DNA from 2 places in the Pseudomonas sp. GW822-FHT01E03 genome. Region 1 is predicted to be linked to the other one. Evidence: predicted binding sites of a transcription regulator. Region 1 holds the regulator's gene; the other holds the start of a gene.
What was found. Region 1 encodes FliA, which starts transcription of late flagellar genes. Its sites were predicted from a motif close to CTAAAGTTTNNNNNNNNNNNGCCGNTAA; they were not measured.
Positions count from the first base shown of each region.

Region 2: AC1RP7_RS09840 (flagellar protein MotY) is a predicted target of FliA. The motif match lies at 2,706-2,733, and genes of this name have one in related genera.

Region 1 covers NZ_JBXAOQ010000009.1:185,900-193,029, forward strand. Annotated here, with positions in the region: gene flhA (flagellar biosynthesis protein FlhA) at 15-2,144, shown strand; gene flhF (flagellar biosynthesis GTPase FlhF) at 2,156-3,484, shown strand; gene fleN (flagellar synthesis regulator FleN) at 3,601-4,431, shown strand; gene fliA (RNA polymerase sigma factor FliA) at 4,428-5,168, shown strand; gene AC1RP7_RS19340 (chemotaxis response regulator CheY) at 5,337-5,708, shown strand; gene AC1RP7_RS19345 (protein phosphatase CheZ) at 5,730-6,518, shown strand; gene AC1RP7_RS19350 (chemotaxis protein CheA) at 6,565-7,130, shown strand, end outside.
Region 2 covers NZ_JBXAOQ010000004.1:225,585-232,714, forward strand. Annotated here, with positions in the region: gene AC1RP7_RS09825 (peroxiredoxin) at 125-727, shown strand; gene rnt (ribonuclease T) at 919-1,596, opposite strand; gene pyrC (dihydroorotase) at 1,593-2,639, opposite strand; gene AC1RP7_RS09840 (flagellar protein MotY) at 2,799-3,704, shown strand; gene AC1RP7_RS09845 (argininosuccinate synthase) at 3,834-5,051, shown strand; gene AC1RP7_RS09850 (hypothetical protein) at 5,202-5,900, opposite strand; gene AC1RP7_RS09855 (hypothetical protein) at 5,960-6,172, shown strand; gene AC1RP7_RS09860 (response regulator transcription factor) at 6,447-7,073, shown strand.

The sequences.
Region 1 (7,130 bases):
AACGGGGAAAACCGGTGGATCGCTCTCAGTTATTCAACACTGCTCGCACAAACGTTGCCGATTTGAGTCGCGGCAATCTGGGCGTGCCGCTGTTGCTGCTGGTCATGCTGGCGATGATGATGTTGCCGGTGCCGCCGTTCCTGCTGGACGTGTTCTTCACCTTCAACATTGCCCTGTCCATCGTCGTGCTGCTGGTGTGCGTCTACGCCCTGCGCCCGCTGGATTTCGCGGTGTTTCCGACCATTCTGCTGGTGGCAACGTTACTTCGCCTGGCGTTGAACGTGGCCTCCACGCGGGTGGTGATGCTCCACGGTCAGGACGGTCATGCCGCCGCCGGCAAGGTGATCCAGGCCTTCGGCGAGGTGGTGATCGGCGGTAACTACGTGGTCGGTATCGTGGTCTTCGCGATTTTGATGATCATCAACTTCGTCGTGGTGACCAAGGGCGCGGGGCGGATTTCCGAGGTGAGCGCGCGTTTCACCCTCGATGCGATGCCCGGCAAGCAAATGGCGATCGACGCCGACCTCAACGCCGGCCTGATCGATCAGGCCCAGGCCAAGGCCCGTCGTTCGGAAGTGGCCCAGGAAGCCGAGTTCTACGGTTCCATGGACGGTGCCAGCAAATTCGTCCGCGGTGACGCCATCGCCGGCCTGTTGATCCTGTTCATCAACCTGATCGGCGGCATGGCGGTCGGTATCTTCCAACACGGCATGACCTTCGGCGACGCCGGCAAGGTGTATGCGCTGCTGACCATCGGTGACGGTTTGGTGGCGCAATTGCCATCACTGTTGTTATCGACAGCAGCGGCAATCATGGTGACCCGTGCGTCCGGTTCGGAGGACATGGGCAAGCAAATCAATCGCCAGATGTTCGCTTCGCCCAAGGCGCTGGCGGTGGCAGCCGGTTTGATGGCGGTCATGGGCCTGGTGCCCGGCATGCCGCACTTCTCGTTCCTGAGCATGGCGGCCCTGGCGGCCGGTGGCGCTTACCTGTTCTGGAAAAAGCAGAACGTCGCCAATGTTCACGCCCTGCAAGAGGTCAAGCGCCAGCAGGAGTTGCTGCCGTCGCCGGCCCGCGCACAGGAAACCAAGGAGCTTGGCTGGGATGACGTGACACCGATCGACATGATCGGCCTGGAGGTGGGTTATCGCCTGATTCCGCTGGTGGACCGCAACCAGGGCGGGCAGTTGCTGGCGCGGATCAAGGGCGTGCGCAAGAAGCTGTCCCAGGATCTGGGCTTCCTGATGCCCACGGTGCATATCCGCGACAACCTCGACCTGGCGCCGAGTGCCTATCGCCTGACCCTCATGGGAGTGATCCTGGCCGAAGCGGAGATTTACCCGGATCGCGAGCTGGCGATCAACCCGGGGCAGGTCTACGGCACGCTCAACGGCATTACCGCCAAAGATCCGGCTTTCGGCCTGGAGGCGGTCTGGATCGAAATCAGCCAGCGCGCCCAGGCGCAATCCCTCGGTTATACGGTGGTCGATGCCAGTACAGTAGTGGCTACTCACTTGAACCAGATACTCTACAAGCATTCCAGTGAGCTGATCGGTCACGAAGAAGTGCAGCAACTCATGCAATTGCTGGCCAAAAGCTCGCCGAAACTGGCCGAGGAGCTGGTGCCGGGCGTGGTTTCGCTGTCGCAGTTGCTCAAGGTGTTGCAAGCGCTGTTGGCCGAACAGGTGCCTGTTCGCGATATCCGCAGTATTGCCGAGGCGATCGCCAACAATGCCGCCAAGAGTCAAGATACCGCCGCGCTGGTGGCTGCCGTGCGGGTTGGCGTATCCCGCGCAATCGTCCAAAGCATTGTAGGTACTGAGTCGGAGCTGCCAGTTATCACGCTGGAGCCAAGGTTGGAACAGATATTGCTCAATAGTCTGCAAAAGGCAGGACAAGGCTCGGAAGAGGGCGTTCTGCTGGAGCCAAGCATGGCTGAGAAGCTGCAACGTTCGTTGATCGACGCGGCGCAGCGTCAGGAGATGCAAGGTCAGCCGGTGATTCTGCTGGTGGCCGGTCCGGTTCGCGCGATGCTCTCGCGATTTGGCCGGCTCGCAGTCCCGGGTTTGCATGTGTTGGCTTACCAGGAAATCCCTGACAACAAGCAAGTGACCATCGTTGCGACAGTAGGGCCCAACGGCTGAGGTAGTGGTTTATGCAAGTTAAGCGTTTTTTCGCCGCCGATATGCGTCAGGCCATGAAGCTGGTTCGCGATGAGCTGGGCGCTGATGCCGCCATCATTGGCAACCGCCGGATCGCCGGGGGGGTCGAACTGACAGCTGCGCTGGATTACAAGTTGTCGGCGCTGGCGCCGCGGGTTCCGAACATGGAACTCGAAGACGAATTGCGCAAGACTCAGTCGCGGATCGTCACCGCCCAGGCCGAATTGAGCCTGCGTGGCGATGGCGAGAGCGACAATGCAACCAATCGCCAACTGTTCGCCGGATTGCCGTTGACTGCCGCCGAGCCTCTGATCGAGCCGACCTACGCCGAACCCCGTCGCCCCGCGCCGGCCGCTGCGCCAGCGTCCGGTGGCGTGGACCCGCGCGCGTTCGACTCGATGCGTTTCGAGCTCAACAGCCTGCGCGAACTCATGGAAGTACAACTCGGCTCCCTGGCCTGGAATCAGCTGCAAGGCAGCCGTCCGGACCAGGCCAACCTCTGGCGTCGCCTGCAACGTATCGGCCTGTCTGGCCCGCTGTCGCGCGACCTGCTGGCAATGATCACCGAAATCGAAGAGCCTCGTCAGGCCTGGCGTATGTTGCTGGCGCACCTGGCGCGCATGATCGTTACTCCGGACGTCGAGCCGCTGGAAGAGGGCGGAGTGATCGCCATGGTCGGCCCTGCCGGCATGGGCAAGACCACCACCCTGGCCAAGCTGGCCGCCCGTTACGTACTCAAGTACGGCGCGCAGAACATTGCGCTGGTGAGCATGGACAGCTTCCGCATCGGCGCCCAGGAACAGCTCAAGACCCTGGGGCGCATTCTCAATGTGTCGGTGACCCACGTCGATCCCGGCCAGTCCCTGGTGCAGGCCCTGGAGCCGTTGCTGCGCAAACGCGTGGTGCTGATCGATACCGCGGGCCTGCAGGCCAGCGATCCGGCGCTGCGCATGCAGCTCGAAAGCCTGGCCGGTCGCGGCATCAAATCAAAAAATTATCTGGTCCTGGCAACCACCAGCCAGAAACAGGTTCTAACGGCCGCGTATCACAGTTACAAGCGCTGCGGGCTCTCCGGCTGCATTCTGACTAAACTGGACGAAACGGCTAGTCTGGGTGAGGTGTTGAGCCTTGCCATCAGCCATGAACTGCCGGTGGCTTACCTGACCGATGGCCCGCGGATCCCGGATGATTTGCATCTGCCGCGCCGTCATCAATTGGTCAGCCGCGCCGTGAGCGTGCAAATGCAGGAAGAACCCAGCGAAGAAGCCATGGCTGACATGTTCGCTGACATCTACCACAGCCCGACCAAGCAGGTTGGCTGAGGTAATAATGAACAGTTTTTGTACCTACATCGATGGTCTGCCATGCATTGTTCCGTTTGTGAACGCGCAGCCAGTAATGTGGCCTCCGTCTATGCAAGACAAGGTAAAGAAATAACATGGGCAGCATGCATCCCGTACAGGTGATCGCGGTGACCGGCGGCAAAGGTGGCGTCGGGAAAACTAATGTGTCAGTGAACTTGTCCCTGGCTTTGGCCGAACTTGGCCGGCGCGTCATGCTGTTGGACGCCGACCTGGGACTGGCGAACGTCGACGTTCTGCTGGGCCTGACACCCAAACGTACCCTGGCCGACGTGATCGAGGGCCGCTGCGAACTGCGCGATGTATTGCTGCAGGGACCAGGCGGCATCCGTATCGTTCCGGCCGCATCCGGCACTCAGAGCATGGTGCATCTGAGCCCCGCGCAACACGCCGGCCTGATCCAGGCCTTCAGTGATATCGGCGATAACCTCGACGTACTGGTGATCGACACCGCTGCGGGCATTGGTGACTCGGTAGTCAGTTTCGTCCGCGCAGCCCAGGAAGTGCTGCTGGTGGTGTGCGACGAGCCGACCTCGATCACCGATGCCTACGCCTTGATCAAGTTGCTCAATCGCGACTACGGCATGAACCGCTTCCGCGTCCTGGCCAACATGGCCCAGAGCCCGCAGGAAGGACGCAACCTGTTCGCCAAGTTGACCAAGGTCACGGATCGCTTCCTCGACGTCGCCCTGCAATACGTCGGTGCGGTGCCTTACGACGAAAGCGTGCGCAAGGCCGTGCAGAAGCAGCGCGCCGTCTACGAGGCCTTCCCGCGTTCCAAGTGCTCGCTGGCGTTCAAGGCCATCGCGCAGAAGGTTGATACCTGGCCGCTGCCTGCCAACCCGCGCGGGCACCTGGAGTTTTTCGTCGAGCGCCTCGTGCAGCAGACAGCAGGACCTGTTCTATGACAGCCAGCGGCTACAACCTCTACAAGAAGTCGGCACGTGATGCGCAGTACGAGCTGATCGAGCGTTACGCGCCGCTGGTTAAACGCATTGCCTACCACTTGCTGGCGCGTTTACCGGCCAGTGTCCAGGTCGAAGACCTGATCCAGGCCGGGATGATTGGCCTGCTTGAAGTGTCGACCAAATATGACGCCGGCAAAGGCGCCAGTTTCGAGACGTACGCGGGCATACGAATCCGCGGCGCCATGCTCGATGAAGTGCGCAAGGGGGACTGGGCGCCACGTTCGGTCCACCGCAATACGCGCATGGTCAGCGATGCCATTCGCTCGATTGAAGCTAAAACCGGCCGTGACGCTAAAGATCACGAAGTTGCGGCCGAACTCCAATTGAGTCTCGACGATTACTACGGGATTTTGAACGACACCCTGGGCAGCCGGCTGTTCAGTTTCGACGACCTGTTGCAGGACGGCGAACACGAAGGGCTGCACGAGGATGGCGCGAGTGCTCATGTCGAGCCGTCGCGCGACCTGGAGGATGAGCGCTTCCAGGCTGCGCTGGCGGATGCGATTGCCAATTTGCCGGAGCGTGAGCGACTGGTGTTGGCGCTGTACTACGACGAAGAGTTGAATCTCAAGGAAATCGGTGAGGTCCTGGGGGTCAGCGAATCGCGGGTCAGCCAGTTACACAGCCAGTGCGCGGCCCGTTTGCGGGGGCGTTTGGGGGAGTGGCGAGCGCGCTGAAGGCAGTGTGGGGGACACTGCGAACGAGGCTGGTGTGGTGTTGAACTGCGCCGGTCGCGATCTGTTGTGCTCCAGACAGTCATTGAGTGCTTTGCCGGATTGATTGAAATGGCGTGTCCAGGTGCTGGGCGCGTTTAAGACTGCTTGGAGGTCGAATTGGACAAGAACATGAAAATCCTCATCGTTGATGACTTCTCAACGATGCGGCGGATCATCAAGAACCTGCTGCGTGACCTTGGGTTCACCAACACCGTCGAGGCCGACGATGGCACTACCGCCATCCCGGTGCTCAACAGCGGAAGCATCGACTTTCTGGTAACGGACTGGAACATGCCTGGCATGACCGGTATCGATCTGCTGCGCCACGTGCGTGCCGATGAAAAGCTCAAGCACCTGCCGGTGCTGATGGTGACCGCTGAAGCCAAGCGCGAACAGATCATCGAAGCGGCCCAGGCCGGCGTTAACGGCTATGTGGTCAAGCCCTTCACGGCCCAGGCGTTGAAAGAAAAAATCGAGAAGATTTTCGAACGCATCGGTTGATGAGTGCGCCACGGGGGAGCTATGGGCAATAACGAAACTTCATTGGGCGATTTTGAATCGACCCTGAAAAAACACGCCGTCGAATTGGTCGAGAGCCTTGAAAAAGGCAAGTTCGGCGACGCGGTGCAATTGATCCATGAGCTCAACCAGACCCGTGACCGCGGCCTGTATCAGGAAGTGGGCAAGCTCACCCGCGAACTGCATAGCGCGATCGTCAATTTCCAGATTGACCCGCACATGCCGCAGGCCGAAGAAGTGTCGCAGATCACCGACGCCACCGAGCGCCTGGGGTATGTGGTCAAGCTGACCGAGGCTGCGGCCAACCGCACCATGGATCTGGTGGAAAGTGCCACACCACTGGTCAATGGCCTGGCCGATGAAGCCAAGGTGTTGAGCGCGGACTGGGGGCGCTTCATGCGTCGCGAAGTCGGCGCCGAAGAGTTTCGTGAACTGGCCCGGCGGGTCGACGGGTTCCTGACGCGCAGCGGCACGGACAATCGCGCGGTGTCGGGCAACCTGAACGACATCCTGCTCGCCCAGGATTACCAGGACCTCACAGGCCAGGTGATCAAGCGTGTGACCCAGTTGGTCACCGAAGTTGAAAGCAACCTGCTCAAGCTCGTGCTGATGGCCAGTCAGGTGGACCGCTTTGCGGGCATCGAACATGACCGTGAAGCGATGCTTGCTGAAAAAGATCCACAAAAACATCTCTCTCAGGGTGAAGGTCCGCAGATTCATGCCGATAAAAGAGAAGACGTTGTGTCCGGTCAGGACGATGTGGACGATTTGCTATCCAGCCTAGGGTTTTAGAATTTTAGGCATTTTAGGTTTTTAGACCTTTAGGAGCACCCCCTTAATGAGCTTCGGCGCCGATGAAGAGATCCTTCAGGATTTCCTGGTTGAGGCCGGCGAGATTCTAGAGCAACTGTCCGAGCAACTGGTCGAGCTGGAAAGCCGCCCGGATGATGCGGATTTGCTCAATGCAATTTTTCGCGGTTTTCACACTGTAAAAGGGGGCGCCGGCTTCCTCCAGCTCAACGAGCTGGTGGAGTGCTGCCACATCGCCGAGAATGTGTTCGACATCCTGCGCAAGGGTGAGCGTCGCGTCGACTCGGAACTGATGGACGTGGTTCTCGAAGCGCTGGACGCGGTGAACAGCATGTTCAGCGAAGTCCGCGAACGCAGCCCGATCACGGCCGCGACACCGGAACTGCTCGCGGCACTGGCCCGTCTGGCCGAGCCGCAATCGGCTGACGAGGCGGCTGCCGCACCTGTCGTCGCCGTGGTCGAAGCGCCTGTGGCTGAAAGCGAGTCGGGCGATATCACCGACAATGAATTCGAACAACTGCTGGACTCGCTGAACGCCGTCAAGGCCCAGGCCGAGGCCCCGGCGGCTGTTCCAGCGCCTGCCGGCAATGCCGC
Region 2 (7,130 bases), on a different contig from region 1:
CTCAAACACGCGGTGTATGATGGCCGGTCTTTTGCGACCGGGGATCGTGTCACAGGGCTGTCGCCTCAGGGTGGCAGGCTGATGCGAACCCTGTTTCTCACGCTATTACACCAGGAGATATCCAATGAGCGTACTCGTAGGCAAACAAGCCCCTGACTTCACCGTACCGGCCGTACTCGGCAATGGCGAGATCGTTGACAGCTTCACCCTGTCCTCGGCGATCAAAGGCAAATACGGCCTGGTGTTCTTCTATCCACTGGACTTCACCTTCGTTTGCCCGTCCGAGCTGATCGCTCTGGACAACCGCATGTCTGACTTCAAGGCACGCAACGTTGAAGTGATCGCTGTTTCGATCGACTCGCACTTCACCCACAACGCATGGCGCAACACTCCAGTGAACAATGGCGGTATCGGCCAGGTTCGCTACACCATGGCTGCCGACATCAAGCAGGACATCATGAAGGCCTACGACGTTCAGTCCGCTGATGGCGTGGCTTTCCGTGGCGCGTTCCTGATCGACGACAAAGGCGTTGTCCGCTCGCAGATCGTCAACGACCTGCCGCTGGGCCGTAACATGGAAGAGCTGATCCGTCTGGTCGACGCTCTGCAATTCCACGAAGAGCACGGCGAAGTCTGCCCTGCCAACTGGAAAAAAGGCGACAAAGGCATGAACGCTTCGCCAGAAGGCGTTGCTGCTTACCTGACCGAGCACGCTGCCGCTCTGTAAGGCGTTCCAGGTATAAAAAAACCGGCCTTCGAGGCCGGTTTTTTTATGTGCTGAAGTCCCTGTAGGAGCGAGCTTGCTCCGGGCGGCGTTCCGACGATGGAATCATGAACACCGCGGGGAACCAGGCTCCCCGCGTTATCGTTCACGACCATCGCGAGCAAGCTCGCTCCCACATTGATTCGTGAGTGCACTCAGTCGCCGAAATCTTCCCAACCACCCATCTGCTTCCAGCGATTGACGATGCCGCAGAACAGCTCTGCCGTCTTCTCGGTGTCGTAGCGAGCCGAGTGAGCCTCGCGACCGTCGAAGTCGATGTCCGCTGCCTGGCACGCCTTGGCCAACACGGTTTGGCCGTAAGCGAGACCGGCCAGCGTTGCGGTATCGAAGCTGGAGAACGGATGGAACGGATTGCGCTTCATGTCCAGCCGCGCAACCGCCGCATTCAGGAAGCCCAGGTCGAAACTGCTGTTATGCCCGACCAGGATCGCCCGTTTGCAACCGTTGGCCTTGAGGGCCTTGCGCACGCCGCGGAAGATATCGTTCAGGGCAGACTCTTCACTCACCGCCATGCGCAGCGGGTGATCGAGCTTGATCCCGGTGAATTCCAGGGCTGCCGCTTCGATGTTCGCGCCTTCGAACGGCTCGACACGGAAAAAGTAGGTGTGATCCGGGTAAACAAAACCCTTTTCATCCATGGCGATGGTGGTCGCGGCGATCTCCAGCAGGGCATCGGTGGCCGAGTTGAAGCCACCGGTCTCTACATCGACGACAACCGGCAGGTAACCACGAAACCTTGCCGCCATTGGATGACGAGGGCCGCCTCCGCCGCCATTGCCTTCCAGTTCGTCGTCGAAATGGTCTTCACTCACGCGTGTTCCTCCAGCAGGCGCCAGCGCAGTTTTTCACCGGCGCGCAGCGGGATAACGGTCAGCTCGCCAAACGGCAGGCTGGTCGGGGCGGTCCACTCTTCGCGGACCAGGGTGATGCGATCGGTGTTGGCCGGCAGACCATAGAAGCGAGGGCCGTTGAGGCTGGCGAAGGCCTCGAGCTTGTCCAGCGCATTGCGCTGTTCGAAGGCTTCGGCGTACATCTCGATCGCCGCATAGGCGGTGTAGCAACCGGCGCAGCCGCAGGCCGCTTCCTTGGCATGCTGGGCGTGGGGGGCCGAGTCGGTGCCGAGGAAGAACTTGTCGCTGCCCCTGGTGGCCGCGTCGAGCAGGGCTTCCTGGTGGGTATTGCGCTTGAGGATCGGCAGGCAATAGAAGTGCGGCCGAATCCCGCCCACCAGCATGTGGTTGCGGTTGTACAACAGGTGATGCGCGGTAATGGTCGCGCCCACGTTGGCCGAAGCCGAGTTGACGAACTGCACGGCGTCCGCGGTGGTGATGTGTTCGAAGACCACTTTGAGGGTCGGGAAGCGCTCGACCACACGACGCAAGTGCTCGTCGATGAAGATTTTTTCTCGGTCGAACACGTCGACATCGCCCCGGGTGACTTCACCGTGGACCAACAACGGCATCCCGACTTCGGCCATGGCCTCGAGTGCAGGGAAGATTTTGTCGATGCTGGTGACGCCAGAATCCGAGTTGGTGGTCGCGCCGGCCGGGTACAGCTTGGCGGCGTGAATGAATCCGCTGGCCTTGGCCTCGCGAATTTCTTCAGGCTGGGTGCGGTCGGTCAGGTACAGGACCATCAGTGGCTCGAACAGGCTGCCGGTCGGGCGGGCAGCGAGAATCCGCTGCCGATAGCCGTCGGCTTCGGCCGCATTGCGTACCGGTGGAACCAGGTTGGGCATGATGATGGCGCGGCCAAAGGTGCGCGCGACATCCGCGACGGTATTGGTCAGCACGGCACCATCGCGAAGATGAATATGCCAGTCGTCGGGACGCAGCAGGGTCAGGCGGTCGGACATGAGGGGATTCCAGGCGGGTCAAACTCAAGGGAATGCTACCGGAAAAGACTCTTGCAGGCACTCGCTATCAAGTTTTGCAGGAAGCTTCCGATATCCAACAGGTATGCCGTAAACATGTGTGTGTCGGTCTTTTCGTTGTAGAAGCCAGTGGAGCCTCCCGTGCGCCAGCGTTATTTAGCCTTGCTCAGTGTGTTTGCCAGCCTTCCGGCCATGGCGCTCACTTTCCAGACACGTCTGGAGAACATTGAGTGGACGGTCGAAGGCGACAAGTTCGAATGCCGCCTGACTCAGCCGGTTACCGATTTCGGTTCGGGCGAGTTCGTGCGTCGTGCCGGCGAGCAGGCGACTTTCCGTCTGAAAGCCTACAACCCGATGATCGGCGGTGGTTCGGCCACCTTGCTGGCCGCTGCCGCGCCGTGGCAGCCGGGCCGTGACGATATCAACCTGGGCACGGTGAGAATCGGCAGTGGCAACGTATTGTTCAATAGCTCACAGGTTCAGGCCGGGCGTCTGATTAGTGGCCTGATGGACGGTCGCAGCCCGGTCGTTCGACATTCCTCGGGGGATGGGCGGGTGTCGGAAGTACGCTTGTTGCCGGTCAGGTTCACCAAGGCGTTTGCCGACTACCAGGGTTGCGTGGCGAAACTGTTGCCACAGAATTTCGAACAGGTGAAGCAATCGGAAATCGGCTTCCCCGGCGGCGGAATCGAACTCGACAGCGCCGCAAAAGCCAAACTGCAGGTAATGCTGGAGTACATGAAGGCCGATCCGACGGTCAATCACATCGAGCTCGACGGTCACTCCGACAACAGCGGCAATCGCCTGACCAACCGCGACCTGTCGCGGCGCCGAGCCCTGGCAGTGATGGAGTTCTTCAAGGCCAACGGCATCCAGGAATCGCAAATCACCCTGCGTTTCCATGGCGAGCGTTATCCGGTGGCGCCTAACACCAACAACACCAACCGCGCGAAGAACCGTCGAGTAGCAGTGCGCCTGGAGCGCGGAGCACCCGCGGAACAAGTCGCCCCGCAAGCGACGAAAGCGGCCACTTCGGCCACTTCCTGACCCGGCTGTAATCGTCGCGCCCTCGACATAATCTGTCGCTTCGTCGTCATAAGCTGTCGCGCCACTGTAAATTATTCTGCATGAGCGGTAGACTTCCCGGCTTTCCGTAGAACCCCGTGGAGTGATGGCATGGCGGACGTAAACAAGGTCGTTCTGGCGTATTCCGGCGGCCTGGACACTTCGGTGATCCTCAAGTGGCTGCAGGATACTTATAACTGTGAAGTAGTGACCTTCACCGCTGACCTGGGTCAGGGCGAAGAGGTCGAACCTGCACGCGCCAAGGCTCAGGCCATGGGCGTCAAAGAGATCTACATCGACGACTTGCGCGAAGAGTTCGTGCGCGATTTCGTTTTCCCGATGTTCCGCGCCAACACCGTTTACGAAGGCGAGTACCTGCTGGGTACTTCCATCGCTCGTCCGCTGATCGCCAAGCGCCTGATCGAAATTGCCAACGAAACCGGTGCAGACGCCATTTCCCATGGCGCCACCGGCAAGGGTAACGACCAGGTTCGTTTCGAGCTCGGTGCGTACGCCTTGAAGCCAGGTGTGAAAGTGATCGCTCCTTGGCGCGAGTGGGACCTGCTGTCCCGTGAAAAGCTGATGGATTACGCCGCGAAGCACGCGATTCCGATCGAGCGCCACGGCAAGAAGAAGTCCCCGTACTCCATGGATGCCAACCTGCTGCACATCTCCTATGAAGGCGGCGTGCTGGAAGACACCTGGACCGAGCACGAAGAAGACATGTGGCGCTGGACCGTTTCCCCGGAAAACGCTCCAGACAAGCCGCAGTACCTGGAACTGACCTACCGCAACGGCGACATCGTCGCGCTGGACGGCGTCGAAATGACTCCGGCCACCGTGCTGGCGACCCTGAACCGTATCGGTGGTGAGCACGGTATCGGCCGTCTCGACATCGTCGAGAACCGCTACGTGGGCATGAAGTCCCGTGGCTGCTACGAAACCCCTGGCGGCACCATCATGCTGCGTGCCCACCGTGCGATCGAATCGATCACCCTGGACCGCGAAGTGGCTCACCTCAAGGACGAGCTGATGCCCAAGTACGCCAGCCTGATCTATACCGGCTACTGGTGGAGCCCTGAGCGTCTGATGCTGCAACAGATGATCGATGCGTCCCAGGTCAACGTGAACGGCGTTGTGCGCCTGAAACTGTACAAGGGCAATGTGATCGTCACTGGCCGCAAGTCCGACGACTCGCTGTTCGACGCCAACATCGCTACCTTCGAAGAAGATGGCGGCGCGTACAACCAGGCGGATGCCGCGGGCTTCATCAAGCTCAACGCCCTGCGCATGCGCATTGCGGCGAACAAAGGCCGGAAGCTGTTCTGAGACCTTTGATATCGTGATGGATACCTGACCTCGTCCTCGACGAGGTCAGGTACCTGAAAACGGAGTGTGATACCAGTTACTGTGTTGTCGGGTGTTTTCGTTTCCGCTGATGATTTACTGTTTTTCTCCTTCTCGATGGCCTGACCTGTACTACAGGTTGCTGTTCGCCGGTTGCCCGGCGTGATCGATGACCGACAATCTGTGCGAGTCCGGATTGTAGGCCACATAAAAGGCGGCACCGCGTTTGCTGGCCTGCTTTGTATGTCCAAGCGCACTGGCTTTCAGTAATTTCTCCGAAACGGCACAAGTGACAAACAGAATCACGTACGCCGTCTTTTCCCGTGGCCTCTGGATTTTTTCCAGCAGCGCTCCAAACTCGACCTCTTCGCTCATCCAGCGTACATCAACGATGTACAGGTCTTTTACCGGTTCCGGTAACTGAAGGTGATGCTGAACAGAGACAGTGGTTTGCAGACCAATCCCGGTTGGCGGGTCCTGTGCGCCACAGGGCGTTCGGGCTGACCGCCAGTCATTCGCTGACGTTTCCAGTGTGGGGTTTTCAGGTGGTTTTGCGGACGCTTTTTTTTCCGAGCGCCCAACATCATCCATGACCTTCATGAAGTGCTTTCCCTTTTCAAAATCGGAGGGTGCATAAAGTGATTTATAGTTGAAGTTGAGTGTCGCGAAGAAAAGCAAAAGTAAATAAAACGGAAAGCTGATCAGGAACCAGACGTAGAGTTCTCTTTCCTCCTGATCAAGGAAGGGTAGAGAGACGGCTGCCGACGTTTCAGAGAGCGCTGCGAATATCGCGATAATTGTCATTGGGTTGGTGATTCGTTTTTTTATCATATTCTGTACTCATGCTGGGTTGTCTGTTCTCGAGTGGTTTATGAAGTTGGTTCGATGTGATGCCTATTGTAGTGATTATGATTGTCTGCTGGTTTTTAACAGGTTTTTATTTGTTTGCTGTATTGCTCTTCGGTTTCTTGAATTTTTGGCGTGTTTTAATGATTGCTCAAAAAATATTATTTGCTGTAAGAGTAATTGGATGCGAAGTGTGTGATATTTCTGGTGTGAGTGTTGTGTGCGAAAATATCAGTTACGTTTTAGCGGAAAGGTAGGGGCTAGTGTTTGTCAGGGCGCGATCGGATCAAGCTGGCTCTCGAAAAAATCTGGTCGTAAATCGACACAGGTGGCTGCTGGAAAGTGCGACACACTGACGCTGATACAGTTTTAAATTCATTCTGTTCGAGGGATTTTTGTAGGAGGAATCCGTGTTGTTTGTAGGGGATGTCTCTTGGTGTGGGTGGCCGGGAGGGGCGACATGCCATGGGTGAAACGACTAGGCTATTGTGCGGGCTCTAAAAATTCGAACAGCGAAAATTGGACTTGCCCATGAATAAAGTGCTGATCGTGGATGATCACCCCGTCATTCGTCTTGCGGTACGTATGCTAATGGAGCGTCATGGCTACGAAGTTATTGCAGAAACCGATAATGGTGTGGACGCACTGCAACTAGCCCGAGAACTTATGCCGGACATTGTCATTCTGGATATCGGGATTCCGAAGCTGGACGGGTTGGAAGTTATCGCGCGTTTGTCTTCGACTTCAATGCCGATGAAAGTGCTGATTTTGACTTCCCAGGCGCCGGGACATTTTTCGATGCGTTGCATGCAATCCGGTGCAGCCGGTTATGTCTGCAAACAACAAGATCTCACGGAGTTGCTCAGTGCAATAAAGGCCGTTTTGTCAGGCTACAGTTACTTTCCTAATCAAGCCTTGCATACCGTACGATGCAGTTTGGGGAATGCCAGTGAGGCCGATATGGTCGATCGATTGTCGGGGCGGGAAATGATGGTCCTGCAGCAGTTGGCCCGAGGAAAGACCAATAAAGAGATTGCCGATGGGATGTTTCTCAGCAATAAAACAGTCAGTACTTACAAGACCCGCCTGTTGCTCAAGCTGAATGCGCGGTCTCTGGTCGATCTGATCGAACTGGCACAACGCAATGGTCTGGTGTGATGGCATAACTGCGCGACAAGGGGCGCCTATCGGGGTACGGCACTTAGCAAAAAAAAG